DNA from 2 places in the Dehalobacter sp. DCA genome. Region 2 is predicted to be linked to the other one. Evidence: riboswitches for the same ligand, from Rfam matches in the RefSeq annotation. Region 2 holds a riboswitch; the other holds the start of a gene.
The links. Region 2 has a riboswitch for cyclic di-GMP ahead of DHBDCA_RS13100 (DUF5667 domain-containing protein). Riboswitches for the same ligand answer to the same signal wherever they lie in the genome.
Positions count from the first base shown of each region.

Region 1: linked by a shared signal. The riboswitch ahead of DHBDCA_RS00080 (RNA polymerase sigma factor) and the one ahead of DHBDCA_RS13100 (DUF5667 domain-containing protein) in region 2 are both predicted to bind cyclic di-GMP.

Region 1 is NC_018866.1:14,554-21,950, reverse strand. It holds gene nhaB (sodium/proton antiporter NhaB) at 1-930, shown strand, start outside; gene DHBDCA_RS00095 (ArsB/NhaD family transporter) at 1,293-2,576, shown strand; gene DHBDCA_RS00090 (TrkH family potassium uptake protein) at 2,884-4,248, shown strand; gene DHBDCA_RS00085 (potassium channel family protein) at 4,260-4,916, shown strand; cyclic di-GMP riboswitch class I at 5,773-5,860, shown strand; gene DHBDCA_RS00080 (RNA polymerase sigma factor) at 6,279-6,701, shown strand; gene DHBDCA_RS00075 (helix-turn-helix domain-containing protein) at 7,290-7,397, shown strand, end outside.
Region 2 is NC_018866.1:2,707,741-2,718,448, forward strand. It holds gene DHBDCA_RS13070 (efflux RND transporter permease subunit) at 1-1,851, opposite strand, end outside; gene DHBDCA_RS13075 (efflux RND transporter periplasmic adaptor subunit) at 1,848-3,113, opposite strand; gene DHBDCA_RS13085 (DUF3102 domain-containing protein) at 3,658-4,524, shown strand; gene DHBDCA_RS13090 (DUF1659 domain-containing protein) at 4,613-4,840, shown strand; gene DHBDCA_RS13095 (DUF2922 domain-containing protein) at 4,879-5,094, shown strand; gene DHBDCA_RS13100 (DUF5667 domain-containing protein) at 5,311-6,549, opposite strand; cyclic di-GMP riboswitch class I at 6,663-6,747, opposite strand; gene DHBDCA_RS13105 (cell wall-binding repeat-containing protein) at 6,843-9,491, opposite strand; gene DHBDCA_RS13110 (fibronectin type III domain-containing protein) at 9,875-10,708, opposite strand, start outside.

The DNA.
Region 1 (7,397 bases), 380 kb from region 2:
CATGAGGATCTGGACGAGTTTCGTGGTTTTCTGCGTAATCTTATGATGCATGGCGCTGTGGGCACTGCGCTGGGCGGTGCAATAACACTGGTTGGTGAACCGCAGAACCTGTTGATTGGCTCCATTATGGAATGGGACTTCGTAGATTTCTTTATACAATGCGCCCCGGTGTCTATCCCGGTATTGATCGTTGGTCTTCTGACCACCATTATCCTTGAAGTTACCAAGTTCTGGGGGTACGGCTACCAGCTTCCTGAGTCTGTGCGAAAGGTTATGGAAGAGGATGTAAAAGTCAAAGATGCTGCCAGGAATATGCGTGGACGTGTACGCCTGATTGTTATGGCTTTGTGTGGCGTTCTGCTGATCTTCTCCCTGGCGCTGCACCTGGCGGAAGTTGGTCTTATTGGTCTGATGATTATTATCCTGCTTACCGCTTTCAATGGGGTTACGGAAGAAAAGCATATCGGTCATGCGTTTGAAGAAGCGCTGCCGTTTACTGCGTTGCTGGTCGTATTTTTCGCCGTCGTTGCGGTTATTCATGACCAGCATTTGTTTACGCCGATTATTCAATGGGTACTGAACATGGAAGGGCAAAATCAGCTTGTCGCTTTTTTTGCGGCCAACGGTGTCCTTTCAGCAATCAGTGATAACGTTTTTGTTGCTACGGTATATATGACTGAAACACAGCAAGCATTTGAAGCCGGAGGTATTGCGCTGGAGCAGTACAACAAGCTGGCAGTTGCCATTAATATGGGTACAAATATCCCTTCAGTTGCCACACCAAACGGTCAGGCGGCGTTTCTGTTCATCCTGACTTCCGCTTTAGCTCCGCTGATTCGTCTGTCTTACCTAGAAATGGTAAAACTGGCTCTGCCTTACGCTGTCGTTATGACTCTTACGGGCCTGCTGGCAACAATGTACCTGTTGTAATACCTTCTTCAGGTTCTTCTTTAGTTGTAAGCAAGAGCAGAGCAGATAATTGTATTCTTCCAATTCCATATAGCATGTTTTCGGCGCTTGACACAAATGACAATATGCAATATTCCTTCGTTAGTCAGAGTTGTCGTAAGCTCTTGGTAAATCGCATGGAATATTAATTAAAACGTGTTGAAGCGACCATGCTGGTACGTAATCAGAAGTTGACTTTTGGGGTGGGAAGTCGTTTATTGAGACTTTTCACTTTTGTTTTTATAAAAAATACCTTGCGGGTGTACGAACAATTGGACAAAATGAAAGAAAGTAAATTAAAATATTAAATAGGTCTATCTTTAATCTAAAAGTGGAGGAACAAGATGTCACATAATACTCAAGTTATCGTTGCAGCGGTAATTTTTTTGACCACCTATGCTTTTATAATAAGCGAGAAAATACATAGAACGGTGGTCGCTTTGGTCGGGAGTGCCCTTGTCATTTTAATAGGCATTCTAAACCAAGAGGAAGCGATTGAAGCAATTGATTTTAACACCATAGGATTACTCATTGGGATGATGATCATCGTCGGCATTACCCGTCGAACAGGTGTGTTCGAATTCCTGGCCTTAAAAGCGGCGAAGCTAGCAAAGGGAGACCCGTGGCTAATTATGCTGTTCCTGGCAATTCTGACAGCAATCGCATCTGCGTTTCTGGATAATGTGACGACGGTAATGCTTATGGTCCCTGTTACATTTTCGATAACTGAAAAACTGGATATAAATCCTATTCCATTTTTGCTTACGCAAGTTATTGCCTCAAATATTGGAGGAACAGCTACGCTAATTGGTGATCCGCCGAACATCATGATCGGCAGTGCCACAGGCCTTACCTTTGTCGATTTTATCCTTAACCTGGGTGGGGTTATTGTTATAATTTTCGTTGCGACGATGGTTGCTCTGAAATATATTTATCGGAAATCATTACGTGTGGATGATGATAAAAAAGTAATAATTATGTCCTTGGATGAAAGTCAAGCGATCAAGGATCACTTTCTTTTGCGCAAATGCTTAATTGTGCTTGCTGTTACAATAATAGGTTTTATGCTGCATGGTATGTTACATCTGGAATCCGCGACGATCGCGTTGGCTGGCGCCAGTCTTTTGTTATTAATCACCCGTGAGGAGCCGGAAGATATCCTTTTGTCAGTCGAATGGCCAACTATCTTTTTCTTTGCCGGACTGTTTGTACTGGTCGGGGCTTTAGGGCATGTAGGGATTATTGAATGGATTGCGAAAAAGGCACTGGATGCTACCGGTGGTTCGTTGCCATTAACAACGATGTCCGTTCTGTGGTTGTCTGCGATTGCTTCAGCGTTTGTAGATAACATCCCCTTTGTTGCCACTATGATTCCTTTGATTCAAAAGATAGGGGAAATGGGCGGGATAGAAAACCTAAGACCGCTATGGTGGGCTCTTTCATTAGGGGCTTGTTTGGGAGGAAATGGGACTTTAATCGGGGCATCCGCTAATGTGATCGTTGCTGGGCTGGCGGAAAAGCAAGGTTTTTCAATTACGTTCAAAATGTTCTTTAAACTGGGTTTTCCTTTAATGTTACTCTCGGTGGTAATAGCCTCAGTGTATGTCTACTTAGTTTACTTGTTTTAAACACAAAATTATCCAGCTATTTTTTCTATCGATGTCATCACCTGGAGATAATGGTTACTTCAGGTTAGGAAGTATGTTTAGGACAATGGGTTCCTTTTTAGCTCAGTTACTATAGGATTTTACCAAAAATATTTATGTCGTCGAAAAAGAGCCTTCCTCATTATGCAGGTCGCCTATAGCTAAGTCATAAATTTAACTTATAATAGTGCTGATGGCAATCAGTTATATTTTTACGACAACAAGGTAGGGTTGGTTAGCGGTTAGTGGATGAATATTATAACTTTATGATAATTACATGGAGACAAGTATGAACGACATATTTAAAATTGATATTAACACGCCAACTACGCAAGGAAAGAAAAAACTCTCGCCCCCACAGATACTGGCTATCGGATTTATTTCTGTCATCCTCGTCGGAACTTTGTTGTTGAGCTTATCTATAGCCACTGTTAACGGAAAAGGATTACCTTTTATTGATGCTTTGTTTACAGCAACCTCAGCTGTCTGTGTTACAGGCCTGGTTGTTGTAGACACCGGATCTGTGTTTTCTGTTTTCGGGCAAATCGTCATCCTTTTATTAATTCAGATCGGTGGTCTTGGTTTTATGACCTTCGCCACCTTCTTTGCCATCCTTCTGGGGAAAAAAATAAATCTTCAAGAAAGAATGATTCTGCAGGAAGCTTATAATCAGTCATCTTTGGAAGGGATTGTAAGGCTGGCAAAATATATTTTCCTGGCGGCGTTTCTTATCGAAGCTATAGGTATCATTATCCTTACGATAAGGTGGTCGTTCGATTTTAACGTTGGCAAAGCTTTTTATTACGCTTTATTTCATACTGTGTCAGCTTTTAACAACGCAGGGTTTGACCTGTTTGGAAATAGTTTGATGAGGTTTCAACGTGATATTGTTATAAATCTTACCGTAATGGTCTTGATTGTCTTAGGTGGTATTGGGTTTTCGGTAATTTCAGATGTCTATTTCCAACGTGGAAGGAAGATGAGCCTGCATTCCTGGATTGTAATCCGGACGACGGGGTTATTGATTGCAATCGGGGCTATACTCTTTTTCCTCCTGGAGTTTAATAATCCTGACACGCTTGGCAATCTTGGGTACCAAGGAAAAATTCTTTCTTCTTTGTTTCAATCGGTTACTCCCCGTACTGCCGGATTCAATACTATAGATATTTCCGCGCTTCAAGATACAACGATACTACTTATGATAGTATTTATGTTTATAGGAGCTTCGCCTGGGTCGACCGGGGGAGGGATAAAAACAACAACTTTTGTAGCGATCATGTTATCGATTTTCAGCATATTCAGAAATAAAAGTCAAGTAACCATTCATGGAAGATCTATTCCCAAAGAAGTTATCCAGAAGGCAGTGGCGATTATGACCTTGGCTATTATATGGATTATTTTAGTTACTGGGTTGTTGTCGATTACGGAAGAGGCGGACTTGATAACTTTATTGTTTGAAACTGTATCTGCTTTCGGGACGGTCGGTCTATCCTTGGGAATAACTTCCGATCTTACCCTTTTTGGGAAAATCTTAATTATTCTTACAATGTTTGTTGGAAGAGTTGGTTTATTGACAATCGCTTTTTCCATCGGTAAAGGTAACAATCCAGGTAATCAAGCAAAATATCCCGAATCAAAAATAATGATTGGATAGGAGCAAGAGAAATGAAAAAGGATAAACAGTTTGTGGTGATTGGGATCGGACGTTTTGGGAAAAGTGTGGCTACTTCCTTGTATAAGCTTGGTTATGAAGTATTAGTCATCGATAATTCGGAAAAAGAAATACAGGATATCGCTAATCAAGTAACCCAGGCGGTTCAATTGGATGCCAGAGACGAAGAGGCTTTAAAAAGGTTAGGTATTCGCAATTTTGATGTCGCCATTGTCGGGATTGGTGATGATATTCAATCAAATATTTTAGTATCTGTATTGCTCAAAGAACTTGGGGTACAGAGAGTTGTCGCCAAAGCGAAAGACGCTCTTCATGGCAGGGTTTTAGAAAAAATAGGAGTGGACAGGGTTATCTATCCGGAACGCGATATGGGGATACGGGTGGCACATAATCTCACTTCCACCAATGATTTATTAGAATATATTGAGTTATCTCCCGATTATAGCATCATAGAAGTATATGCTCCCCGGGAATTTGTAGATAAGACCATAGGAAAATTGAATTTGCGGGCAACATATCAGGTAAGTGTGATAGCCATTAAAAGTGTAGAAGAAATAATCGCGGCACCTGGCGCGGAGGCGCTTATTAAACAAGGCGATATTTTAGTCGTTATCGGCTCAAACCAAGCAATTAGTAATTTGCCAAAATGATGAGTTAAATAAAGTTATGACAGCTGGATGCAAAATAACCTACCTAATCTAAGATAGTATTTTATAATTGTTTTGAGAAAAGATTTACGAGTTTCGCACTCCCCCCCTAAAGCGGCCCCCTTTTCAAAAGCAGTAATTCCGCGTATTAGTATCTCTTTAATGCCAAAACACACGTGGAGAGTATAATTCTGATGACGTATTGTGGTCCTAAGGACAAATAAGGCACTTAGACCACGAGATGCAGTGATTCTGGAGCGAAACACTAAACTACCACTAAACCACCCGTCAAATCAAATAGCGGGTGGTTTAGTGTTTCGCACACTTTATATGCTCATTTAGTTGAGTGTATTTATCTTAACGATAAAACCCTCCTTGTTTGAACCAAATCATACCTTTCTTCAGATGAATCAATTCTAAAGCTTCTAAGTGTACTTGATCGACGAAGCTTCATTTAAACGAAAAAGGAAGTTATAAAAAATGCATTTCACGGTTATAGGTTCACCCTTATTTTTCAAAGACACTGAACCAGTAAATAATGTTTCGAATTATGAAATATATGGGTATTTTCATCAATAAGCATTACTTTTGTTTTAAGAGAGTAAAAGGGAACTTCAATAGAACTGGAATACTGACCATCCAGGGAGTATCTGCCCTTTACCATGATCAACTCAAAATACAACTCAATTATACAATATCCGCTTATTTCGACAACACAATTTGACATAGATTTATGCAAAAAGAGTTTATCATATAATTTAACATAACATGACAAATACGAACTCAATATGCGTATTTATTATTCTATGTCAATTAAGACAGTATTTTATTCCTTTAACTTAACGCATCAACTAAATAAAAAAGATAAGGGCAAAGTTGTCTAAAGACAGCGACGCAAAGCCATAGGGTCTAACGTGCCAATGCACTATGACAGCCTGGTTGCCGAACAGTTTTACGGTATATCCTGCCCTTTCGAGGCAGTTTTTTTATTTGCGTATAGTCGCATTACCCCCTGAGATTAGGGTTGTTTTTTCATGGCTTTGCTCTTTGCCCCAAGCAAAGGGAGTGCTGCTAATTGCGAAGCATGTTAAAAATTACCCTCCTGAGGTGTAAATAAAGAAGAATTTCATAATGTTCTTTATAAATCTTACTTGACAAACGTCACGGTGGATAAGCCCGCGATTTGCCTTAAGCAAACTGCGTGCTTTTTTATTTGGCAAAAACATGTTGCTTATCAGCTTAAGGCTTACAATCGCCATTATTATATATTTTCTTTTTTCTCAAGAAAATTATTTAAATCCGTTAGGTGCCGTTCCCCGCCTTCTGTTTTGGTTTTTACGAAAAAATCAAAACGGAGGTCTGAAAATGAAAAGGATTAATTTGCGAGATTATTACCCATTTTATCAATTTGACTTTTTTGTTGAAGTTGCGGATGAAATCGCTTCTTCTCTGAAGTGCTTCAAGCTGAGCGAGAATGCTTACAAATTACGCACATACAGACACAAAGCCTATTACTCTCTCGACCGTGGTGACGGTATTGAGCAGGAAATTGTTTTCATTTCCTTGTCTCCTCAAGAGATTTATGAGAGGAAAGTCACCAATCATGAGTTATATACTGCCATCAACAGTTTGCCGGAAAAGCAAGCAAAACGTGTTTATGCTCATTTCTTTTTGGGTATAAGCAAAACCGCCATTGCTAAAGCAGATGGCATTAGTGAAAGCGCAGTTAGGGAATCCATCGAACGCGGACTAAAAAATATCGAAAAGTTTTTAAAAAACTTTCTGTAACGCCCTGCGATTTTGCCTAAAAAATGAAGTGGTTATTAGAGGGACAAATTCTTCCCCCCTTACTGATCTTTGACAAGTAAATAATTGTTTTTATTCGGTACTTTCCCTGTATGCCCTGAAAAGGAAAGCCAAATAGCAGATACGCCATAACCACCAATCCTTCAACAATCAGATTTAGTGAAGCATAAATGATGTTGCGATTGAATTAGGTCAGGTACGAGCGATTAATATCCATGCTATAAATAAATGCTGGCAGCATTTAAGGCGATGACACATACAGAGGGATAATGATACTTCCGTCCAGCTACAGCCCTGCTATAGCAGGATCACGCAATGGGGGCGGCTTGCAGAGAACCTGGGAGAGGTGAAATTCCTATGAGGACGGTCAACCGCTGTCCGCCGAATAAAACCATAGTCTTATAAACCAAAACAGAAGTGCAGTATAGGGGTGCGCCTGTTTATGATATGCGCTACGTGTCTGAACGAAGGCGCATTCTCCCGCTGCGCTAATCAAAATAATGACGATTGTTTCATATAAAAATTTTTTTATGAAGTTTAGACCTGATAAAAGCAAGAGGAGGCTTAATTATGGCTAATGAAAAATTAACGCAAGAAAAAGCCTACCGAATCATGCTAAAAGGATACCCCGATGTGCTTGATATAAAGCAAATGTGTAAAATTCTTGGCATCAGCCTT
Region 2 (10,708 bases):
GAGCATGCCTTCATCCGTCGTCGGGAAGAATTCTGTCCCAACAGCGGCAACAGAGGCAATGGAAACGACAAAGACAATGGTTGTAACGATAAAAACGCGTTTCCTGTGGCCCAGGGCCCATCTGAGCAGTTTCTTATACCCCTGGAGCAGCGCTTCATAGCCCTGGTCAAATTTATCGTGGGCTTTCGCCAGGAACGCAGGAGTACGGAAGAATCCCCTGCCATTTTCTTCATCTTCCGCTGCATCCGTTATGGCTACTTTCACTGTTTCGGATGTTTCGGATGTTTCGGATGCTTCAGCCGCTTCGGTCTGTGTATATGCTTTATCCGTTTCCCCTGTCTTACCAGCATCAGCAAAACCAGCAGTCTGATTCTTCCGCTCTACTTTCAGCAGCTTGGAAGCGAGCATCGGGACAACCGTCATCGAAACGACCAGCGATGCTCCGAGCGAAAACGCGATCGTCAAGGCAAACTGCCGGAATAGTGTGGAGGTTAATCCCTGGACAAAGACGATCGGTAAAAAGACTGCGACCGTCGTCAGCGTGGAAGCCATGACAGCGATGATTACTTCCGAAGATCCTTTCACTGCCGCTTCGACCCTGGAATAGCCGTTCTGTCGGAAGCGGTAGATATTTTCGAGCACCACGACCGAATCGTCAACCAGACGGCCAATACCAAGCATTAATCCGCCCAGCGTCATCAGATTCAGCGTAATGCCGGTAAAATATAATAGACAAAACGTCGCAATAATGGAAATCGGGATAGCTGAAGCAATAATCAGGGTAGAACGGATATTTCGCAGGAAAATGTACAGGACCAGTACCGCCAGGAGAGCGCCGATAACCCCATGCTCCGCGACCGAATACAATGAAGCCTTGATATAGGCTGCATTATCCATGACCACCGTAATCTTGACATCTTTTAGTTCATCCTGGATTTTGTCGATCTCTACATAGGCTGCTTCCGCAACTTGGACTGTATTGGCGTCGGAACGTTTTTGGATCGAAATATTGACACCGGGATTGCCGTTCGCTTTGGAAATGGTTGTCTGCTGATCCGGCTTTAATTCGATATCGGCTAAATCTTTCAGCTGAACATTTCCGCCGGTAGGCAGCGGAATAAGCAGCTGCTCGATCTCAGCTACCGACATGAATTCCCCGGTCGTTTTGACAGTCAGCTCCTGGGTCCCTTTCTTGACCGTACCTCCGGGCAGGTTGACATTCTCCGAAGCCAGGATTCCCTGAAGGTAAGCGAGGCTAATGCCATAACCGGCTAATTTCTCACTTTTTGTCCGGATTTCAATAATATCCTTGGTTCCGCCGGTCACGGACACGGAAGCAACCCCTTCCGCTCTTTCCAGTCTCGGTTGGATCGTATCTTCCGACAGGGTTTGCAGTTCGGAGAGACTCATCGTCGATGACGAAATAGAAAGCGTCAAGACCGGGGTTGAATTCATATTGAGTTTCAAGACCATTGGGCTGCTGACGCCGTCGGGGAAGTAATCTTTAATCAGGTCAATTTTTTCTCTGAGGTCGAGGGCAACCTGATCCATATCGACTCCATAATTAAACTCCAGAATAACAAGCGAACTGCCTTCCGAAGTGATGGAGCTGATATTTTTGACATTCTGGGCTGTGGAAACAGCCTTTTCGATTGGCTGCGTGACCAGGTTTTCAATCTCCTGAGGGCCTGCTCCATTGTAGGATGTACTCACGATTGCATAAGGCAATTCCATTTCGGGCATCAAGTCCAGCGGAATACGCGTGAAGGACACAAATCCGAGAATGATGATAATAAAAACAAGCATCAGGACTGTAACAGGGCGTTTTACCGACGTTTCAGATATTTTCACTTCTGAACGCCTCCCCCTGTTTGCGCCGAAGCTGCCGTATCCGTCGTTTCCTGAGCAACCTGCTTGCCGTCAACAGTTACGACTTTGATTTCCGTACCATCCTGTACAAAGTTCTGCCCTTTGATAATGACGATGTCCCCTTCCGTCAGTCCGCTGACGATCTCAGTCTCGGTGCCGCTCTCAAGTCCTGTCGTTACTTCCATCTCGGCTGCAGCATTATCTTTGGCAACATACACGACGTCTTTTCCGCCGTGAAAAATCACCGCATCGGTCGGCACAGCCAAGACATTATCTTTGCCGGCAATGTTTAAGGTCACATTGGCAAACATGCCGGGTTTGATCATGCTGTCTTTATTGTCAATGTAGGTTTTTAGCGTATATTTCCCCTGGGCATTGGCTGCGATACTTACACTGTCAATAGCCCCTTTGACTTTCACTAAAGCTGCAGGCACTTCAATCTGGACAGACTGGCCGCTGTGCACACGGTTAATCTCCTGCTCGCTAATGCTGACCGTTACAAATACTTTGCTCAGGTCCACCACCCTGGCCGGAGAAACGGCGCTCGTTACCATCGACCCAATTTTCACATCGAGCGCCGTAAGGACACCGTCGATCGGCGCCTTAACATCCATATCATTCAGGGATTTTTGCGCCGCATCATAGGCAGCCTTGGCCTGGGCCAACTGGCCTTTATACGTTTCCAGAACCGCATCCGAAGCCACCACGGCAGCCTGATCAAGCTCGGACTTGCTGACCGCGCCGATTTCATACAGCTGTTTCATATTCTCATAATTCTTTTTGCTGTTTTCATAATTGGCCATATTGGTTTCATAGCCGGCCTGCGCCAGTTGATAGGCCGCTGCGGCCTGGTTATAGCCGGACATCAAATCGGTTTTATCAAGGCTGAAAAGTACCTGGCCCTTGCTGACCCGGTCCCCAACTTTGGTATAGACCGCCGCCACTTTGGCCGGGGTGCCGACGACCACGGAAGCTTCTTTATCCGCTTCAACTTTACCGCTTAAGGTAATCGCAGAGGAGATGCTCTGTTTATGTAAGGTCAAGGCTTCCACCGGGACATAATTCTGTCTGTTTTGTTCTGCCGCCTTCTTTTCCGCTGCGGATTGCGCTGCCCCGTAGATTCTTACCCCGATCAGAAGGACAAGCAGGATTACGATCACGGTAATGATCATTTTCTTCTTCCCGGTCGGTTTTTTTAAGTCCGGGCTGCCACCCTGCTCAGACCGTTTCATTTTGAATTTCATTTTTCTACTCCCCCGTAAATCAATATCTTTCTAAGTGTATTCTTTTTAGGACATATTCATGAATGTGATAGTCGTTAAAAACCGACTGGTCGGTCGGCACACCACCTCTCTTATCTTATCTTCCTTTGTGCCTTGGGTCAATGGGTTTAAGTTAGATATTACCAAATATTTTCTTCCCATAAATGGCAACATTATTTTGTAAATTTTTGGTATTTTATGGGTGTTTTTTTCTTTTTTATATTGCATAATATCTGTTAAAGGATCCATTTTGTTTTGGAGGGAAGCCGCTATGTCCAATGATGAGTTTCAGACTATCGTGCTTCGTGAAATCATTTTGATATTAAAAATCCCACGGATTCAAAACCCGTGGGATTTATTTATTATTGCGCTGCGTTTATTGTCTATAGCTATTCCTGCTATCTTTAGCTATCTTTTGCCATTGCCATTACTTTTGTCTGTTACGTCACAAAACCAAGCCCTCACCATCCGAAGCCTATCTACATATGCTGTAATTAGACTCATAATGAAAGGACGGATGGGCGGTATGGATAATCCGGCTACCGAACGCACACCGCTTGTCATTGCGGCTGAAATAAATATGATAACCTACCAAACTAAGAAAATATTGCTTACCAGCGCCATTGAAATCGGCCGTCATTTGCAGGAAGCCAAGGCCATGCTCAAACACGGGGAATGGATTAAGTGGCTGGAAGAGTCTGTGAACTATTCTCGCCGAACTGCCTCCAGGCTGATAAAGCTCTACGAAGAGTACGAGCCTAGCTTCCCTGAAGAAGCCGACAGCTCAAATGGGACACCAGTGTCCCATTTGACTTACACCCAGGCTCTCCTCTTACTGGGTTTACCGGAAGAGGAGCGGGAGGAATTTATCGCGCGCAATAACGTCGGCAATATGACGAAACAGGAGCTGCAGCAGGCTCTTAAGGACAGAGATCAGGCCAATCAGGCAAAAGAGCAGGCGCTTCAGGAGAATCAAGTACTTAAAAAAGGACTGGAGACGATCGACAGCACCATCTCCGAATTAAAAAATGAGCAGGCTAAGGCTGCGTCAATGCCAACGAATCCTGAGAATGTCAAAGCAGAAGTCCAATCTGCCAACAATGCCTCCTCTGCCGGTGATGCCCCCTCTGCAACGACAGCCCCTTTTACCCACAACCTTAAAACCGAACATGACCCCGACGCTCACATCAAGTATGTAGAAAAATGCGACGCTTACTGCAAAACGATCGCCGATACCTTCTTCGATCTGACGACAGCGCTCACCAATCTGGCGCATATCGATCCGAACCTGAAAGAAGAAAAAAGAAAAGGGGCCAACCAGCTGATTGAATATATGGCAGAGACAATTAAGATGTGGCCGCCCCCTAAGAAGCCGCTTAGAGTTAATTCCTGATTTTTTTTGGGAACCTTTGGACAAGCCAAGCATAATATGTACAAGACAGCCGTAAGCTGTCCAATAAAAGAGAAAGGAGATGATTGGAATGGCCGTTGTTTCAGCACCATCCGGCGCGGCTCTGGTATTGGTTTATCAAACCGGAGTCAGCCCCGCCGGCGCTCCGATAACCAAACAGCGAACCCTTAACAATATTGTTTACAATGCTTCGGATCAAGCTGTCTATGAGACGGCTCACGCCATCTTCGGTCTGTCGGAATATACGCTGCTTGACGTTTACTTCAGAAGAACGGATGAATTAACAAACGAAGCGTAAAGCAGAGGGCAACTTCAGGCATCAAGGAGGTGATTCAATTGGCTGTGACCACCAACCGAACAGCAAGATTAACCTTCGCAACTGCCGGAGGGAACACGTTTTCCCTAACGGTTCCCCAACCGCGAGAGGATATTCAGCTGACTGAAGCCATGGACGTTATGAACTCGCTTATAGCAGGCGGGATATTCCTTACGGCAAACGGTTCCCTTACAGGAGTAAAGGATATAAAGGTCATCGAAACAACAACCTCTTAGCTAAGTTTGAACTATAAAAAATTCAAAAAAATAGTACATGTCATTTCCTAACCCTTCTGTTTTGATTGATAGCTTATTTCAAAAGACGCGTTCTTCTCCTTGTAAACCACAAAAACAGACAGCCCTGGCACTTTATCTGCCTGATAGCTGTCTATTTCTTCTAAGGAGGTATTTAATGTGATTTGAATGATTCTCAGTTATCGAAAATATAAAATCCTATCTTTTTCCTTGCCCTTTACCGTTATGTCCGTTATTTGAAGAGGTATTTATGACCGTGTTCTGAACGGCCTGTGCATCGACTGTTGTTTCATCCGAAGTAGACTGGCCATCGGCTGTGGCATTCTGATCGTCTGCAACTGTTGCATCCTGTTCGTCCCCTGCTTCCAGGCTCTCTTCCTCGCCGCTTACGGCCTGATCTTTATTGGCTTTCTTGTAGTCCTTTATGTTCTGAGCTTGCTCTTTCAGGACTTCTTTGGTTTCTTTCATCGTCTCAACTTTGATTTTCTGAACATCTTTTCTGAGGTCCTGCATGTCATTTTTATATGCTTGAGCCTGTTCTACTTTTCCCAGAGCGGCTGCGATGGCAGCCTCATCACCTGAAGCACGGGCTTGTCCCAATTCCGCCTTGGCTGCTGCAAATTCTTGCACAGCTTCAGCATAGGCTACTTTCGCAGCTACATAGGCTTTAATGGCAATGGTATTCTGGACTTCGGCTTGGATGATATTCTGCATGATCTCAGCCTGTTCTTCCGTCAGATTGCCGCTGATTTTCAGGACAATTTTGTCGGCATCACTTTGGACAAGTTCAATGCTGGCAAGTAGATTGCTGATGACGGTATTTTCTTCTGTGTCAACTGCCACCGTTTCATCCATGGCTGTTTCATCCGTAGTTGTTTCTTCAGTGGTAGCTGCGGTGGTTTCTTCCTCGGCAGTGGTGGCATCTGTACCCGTAGTATCCGTTCCGTCAACTGCTTCGGTATCCTCAATGATCTGTTGAACCTGGAAATTGGCTTTCTTTATCGTATCTGAATAGACTTTCAAAACCTGTTCCATCAAATCCAACTGGTTTTGCTCGGACATGATTTCCGCTTCAGCCAGTCTTTCATTCGCAAACTCGACCAGCAGTTCTGCTTTTCCTTCCGCAGAGAAGGTCACGGCCACCTGAACACTTTCAATCATTTGTTCGAGTGAGTACAGCCAGCTGTCCGGCGTTACACCAGCTTCATCGGCAATTTCTTCATCGACTGTATCAGCTGTAGTATCATTTGTAGCATCATTCGTAGTTTCGTTAGCAGTATCGTCTGTTGTATTCGTAGCATCCTCGCCAGTTGTTATGGTCTCGGATTCAGTTGTTGTAGTGTCACCCGTCACTGTTTCAGCAAAAACATAAGTTGGAGCAACAGCAAAAGTAAAAAGCAAACACAGAACCGATACCAAAATCCTTTTTTTGAACATTTTTCTACTCCTTTCAAAACCTTAATTTGTTGTTCTTGCCGCCTGGGGAGAAAAAAATACCTGCTCCAAGTTCTGGAACAGGTACCCTAATTAAGTGTTAATTCAGTTACCCATTCGGCAACCCGGCTGCCATAACCTTTCGGCTTTAGACCCGTGGCTTTGCGTCTCCGCCTTTCGACGGATTTGCCCTTATCGTGTTAATATGGTTATTATAATTCACCAAAAAACTTAATACAACTGTTGACAGGCATTTTGATACCAACGGAGCACAGAGAATAGGACTTTGGTCATATCTATTCGGTCGTTGCCTCAGCCACTGAGGAATAATCACTTAGACTGCTGCCATTATAGGCCTTGATGTTGTAATAGTATGTTTTTCCTGAAGTGAGCCCAGTATTTGTATATTCAAGAGCGGTTACGGTTGCAATCTTGGTATACGTTCCGGTCTCGGAGGTTGCCCTGTAAATATAATAGGACTCGGCATCACTGACGGTCTCCCAGGTCAATTTGATCTGGCTGGAACTCAATGCTGTAGCTGTCAACGTAGCAGGTACGCTTACTGCGTCTGTCTTGTCATACTTCACAGATGAAAAGGCGCTCAACCCATCGCTTCCGTATGCCTGTATCTTGTAATAATAAGTTTCCTCCGCTGTGAGCCCTGTATCGGTATACGAATTGGTCGAAACAGTTTTGATTTTGGTGTAAGTACCTGAGGATGAGGTTGACCTGTAGATATAGTAATAACTGGCACCATCAACTTCATCCCAACTCAGGTAAATTTCTTTTGAATTCAAGGCAGTTGCCTCAAGGTTTGAAGGGGTATCCAACGCATAGTCTGCATCTGTTGTGTCATACGCCCTTGTGGAATAGTCGCTCTCTCCATAGCTGTTATAGGCTTTAACTTTATAATAGTAAGTTTTTCCAGCTGTGAGACCATCATCCGTGTAAGAGCTCGTTTGGACGGTATCAATTTTTGTATAGGTCCCGGTAGATGATGTCGCTCTATAAACATAGTAGCCTGTCGCATCGGTTACCGCATCCCAGTCCAGATCAATCTCGATCGGGCTTGAGGCAATAGCAGTCAGATCATCCGGTATGGCAGGTATCTTGCTGCTTGTTCCCGACACTGATGCGACCATACTGTTTAAGACAGATGATGACAGGACATTGGAACTTCCAAATGCGGTAAATGACGATATATTTTGATCCTTAATATAGTTTAAAAGAGAAAGGCTCACCGAACTGCTGACCAGAAAGACTGGCGCATTATTTTTAGCTGCAAGTGCCGAGCCGGTTAATGCATCCGGGTAGTTTTCACCGGTTGCAGCGTAACAGTTTTTAAAATCAAAGCTACTCGCAAAATATTTGATAATACTGAGGTTCGTTGTGTACCGGCTATCACCGTTCAGTCTCACAGGGGAAGGCAGCTTGTTATAAATGCTGTCGCTAATTGCACCGGTACCTCCGACCACAATCGTAGTCGTGACTTTACTTTTTAAGTAAGAAAGAATATCAGACTGGATCGAATACTTGTCCGTTAGCAGAATCGGATACCCTTTAATCCCGGCTATCGAAGCAATAGACAATGCATCAGGGAAATTGCTCCCGGTAGCAACCACTGCCTGGTCAAAAGTTCCTATCTTTTCCGCTACCAGCAAGGATGTATTATAGCGGTCCGTACCGGCAATTCTGGTAACGCTGATACCAAGGTTTTTAATTGCCTGTTCGACCGAGGACGATATTATTCCAGTTCCTCCGATAATAAATACTTGCTTTACCCCAAGGCTGGCCAATTCACTTTTTGCCTGCGCATTCAGTTCATACCTCGATGTCAGTAAGATCGGCGCATCGTATTTAGCCGCCAGTGGTGATCCGCATAAAGCATCCGAGAAACCTTCTCCGCTGGCAATTACTGCATAATAGGAAGAGTCCCAACCATCTTCTGCAATTTTGGCAGCAGTAGCATAACGGTCTGTACCGGCCAGTCGATAGGCATTCGAGGTGTCTCCAGTACTGCTTGCAGATTTAGTTGTCGCATAGGCATATGAAGAATAATCGCTTGTTCCATAGCTATTGTAAGATCTAATTTTATAATAATAGGTCGTATTCGCAGAAAGTCCCGTATTATTGTAACTTTCATCCGTAACTGTTGCTATTTTGGAGTACGTCCCGGAAGAACTGGTGGCTCGGTAAACATAATATGATGTTGCTGCAGACACCGAACTCCAGGTCAGATTAATCTGGCTGGAACTCACTGAAGTTGCAGCCAGATTATCCGGCATATCAGGCACTGCCGTTTCCGTCGTGGCATAGGCGTAAGATGATTTACTGCTGGTCCCAAAACCGCTGTTATACGCCTGAACCTTGAAATAATACCGTTTGCCTGCAGTCAGCCCAGTGCTGGTATACGTGGTCGTCTTCACTGTGGCGATTTTTGTAGTAAAAGAGCCTGAAGACGAAGTATCTCTAAAGAGATAATAAGATTCTGCATCTGTTGACGGATCCCAGACAAGCTCAATCTGACTCGAACTAAGCGTTGTTGCCTCCAGACCGGTTGGGGTTAACGGTTCCCCAGTGGGAGCAGAGGTCTTTGCGGATACGGCTGATGTATAAGTGCTTGTCCCGCTGCTATTATAAGCTCTTATTTTGTAATAGTATGTTGTGTTCGCGCATAAGCCTGTATTGGTATAAGATACATCCGTGACCGTTGCAATCTTCAGAAAGTTTGTTGTTGAAGACTGCGACCGATAAACCCAGTATGAGGTAGCCCCATCGACAGTATCCCAGGTCAAGTCAATTGAGCTGGAGCTTGCAGCAGCCGCAGTTAAGTTGGTCGGTACTGTAGGTGCCGTTGCTGCTTGAATACTTGCTGGCAATGCTGTTGCTACCAGTAAGAAACAAAGGATAATCGCAGCTGAAAAAAAGAATCTGTTTTTTTTCATGTTGATGGCCTCCTGAATGTGATCTTGACCTCTATTGACTGTACTATACGAGATTTATTTTTAGAACTATTGTAAAATACTCATTTTCTTACATATTATACCATAATAATATCCAATTTTTTAATATATATTGTAAGAGATTCAATTTTATACTTTTCCATTATTACTGTGTAATCGGTAAATATAGGATATTGTTAACGTTGCAAACCTGTAAAAGAGGCTTTCTTGGTTACCTCCAAATAGACGGTAAAAAGAATGATTAAATGACGCTAAACCCCGGCACGAAAGAACATCGTTCCGGGGTTCACCTTCGTCAAGGCACTTTTAATTGATCCCTACAAATTTTCCATTTTCTAGAGTGAGATCATAAATTAAGAATTCATCTATAGATCTGGAACGCAAGTTACGATGTCTGTATACCCGGAAAAGTTTCCAGCACTATCCTTGGCCTTTAGCTGAAACTGATAGGTTCTTCCATTGTACAAACTTCCGATTGTTGTACTCGTCACTGTACTCGCAAATGTTTTGATGGTCCAATAGGCCGCCCCTTCTGCTTTATACTCCAGTTGGTATCCGGCTATATCACTCTCCGCATTTGCCGTCCAGCTTATTATCGCACTTTTATCGCTCGGTGCTGCAGCTAGACCCACTGGACTAGTCGGAGCGACTTGATCCTTGGCTATCGCATATACGACAGTTGAATAGTTCGACCAGTTCCCTTTCAAATCTTTGGCTCTAACTTTAAAGTAATATCGTGTATTATGCGTCAAGTTTTCTACTGTTTTACTTAGTGTTTCTTTCCCTACGACTTCACTCTGCCAAATGGTTGTTCCATACTTCTGCCATACTATTTCATATCCGTCCAGATCCGTCTCCGTATTAGCTGTCCAGCTAATTTGTATCGTCTTATCCGTCCCCACTAATGTTGTCAGTCCCGTAGGTACTGCAGGTGGTGTTTTATCCTGGGGCATTGCTTCAATTTCCGAACTGTATGCCGACCAATTCCCTGTACTATCCCTAGATTGTATTTTTAGTTTGTAGTTTATATCGTTTTCCAGTCCCGTCATTGTATACGTTACAATTTTCGCTATTGTTCCTATTTCGGTCCATTCTGTATCTCCGGCTTTTTGATAAGCGATTCGGTATCCCGATAGATCCGTCGCTGTCGGCGCTGTCCACGCCAGCACTATCCTGCCGTCATTAACCGATGTCATCCT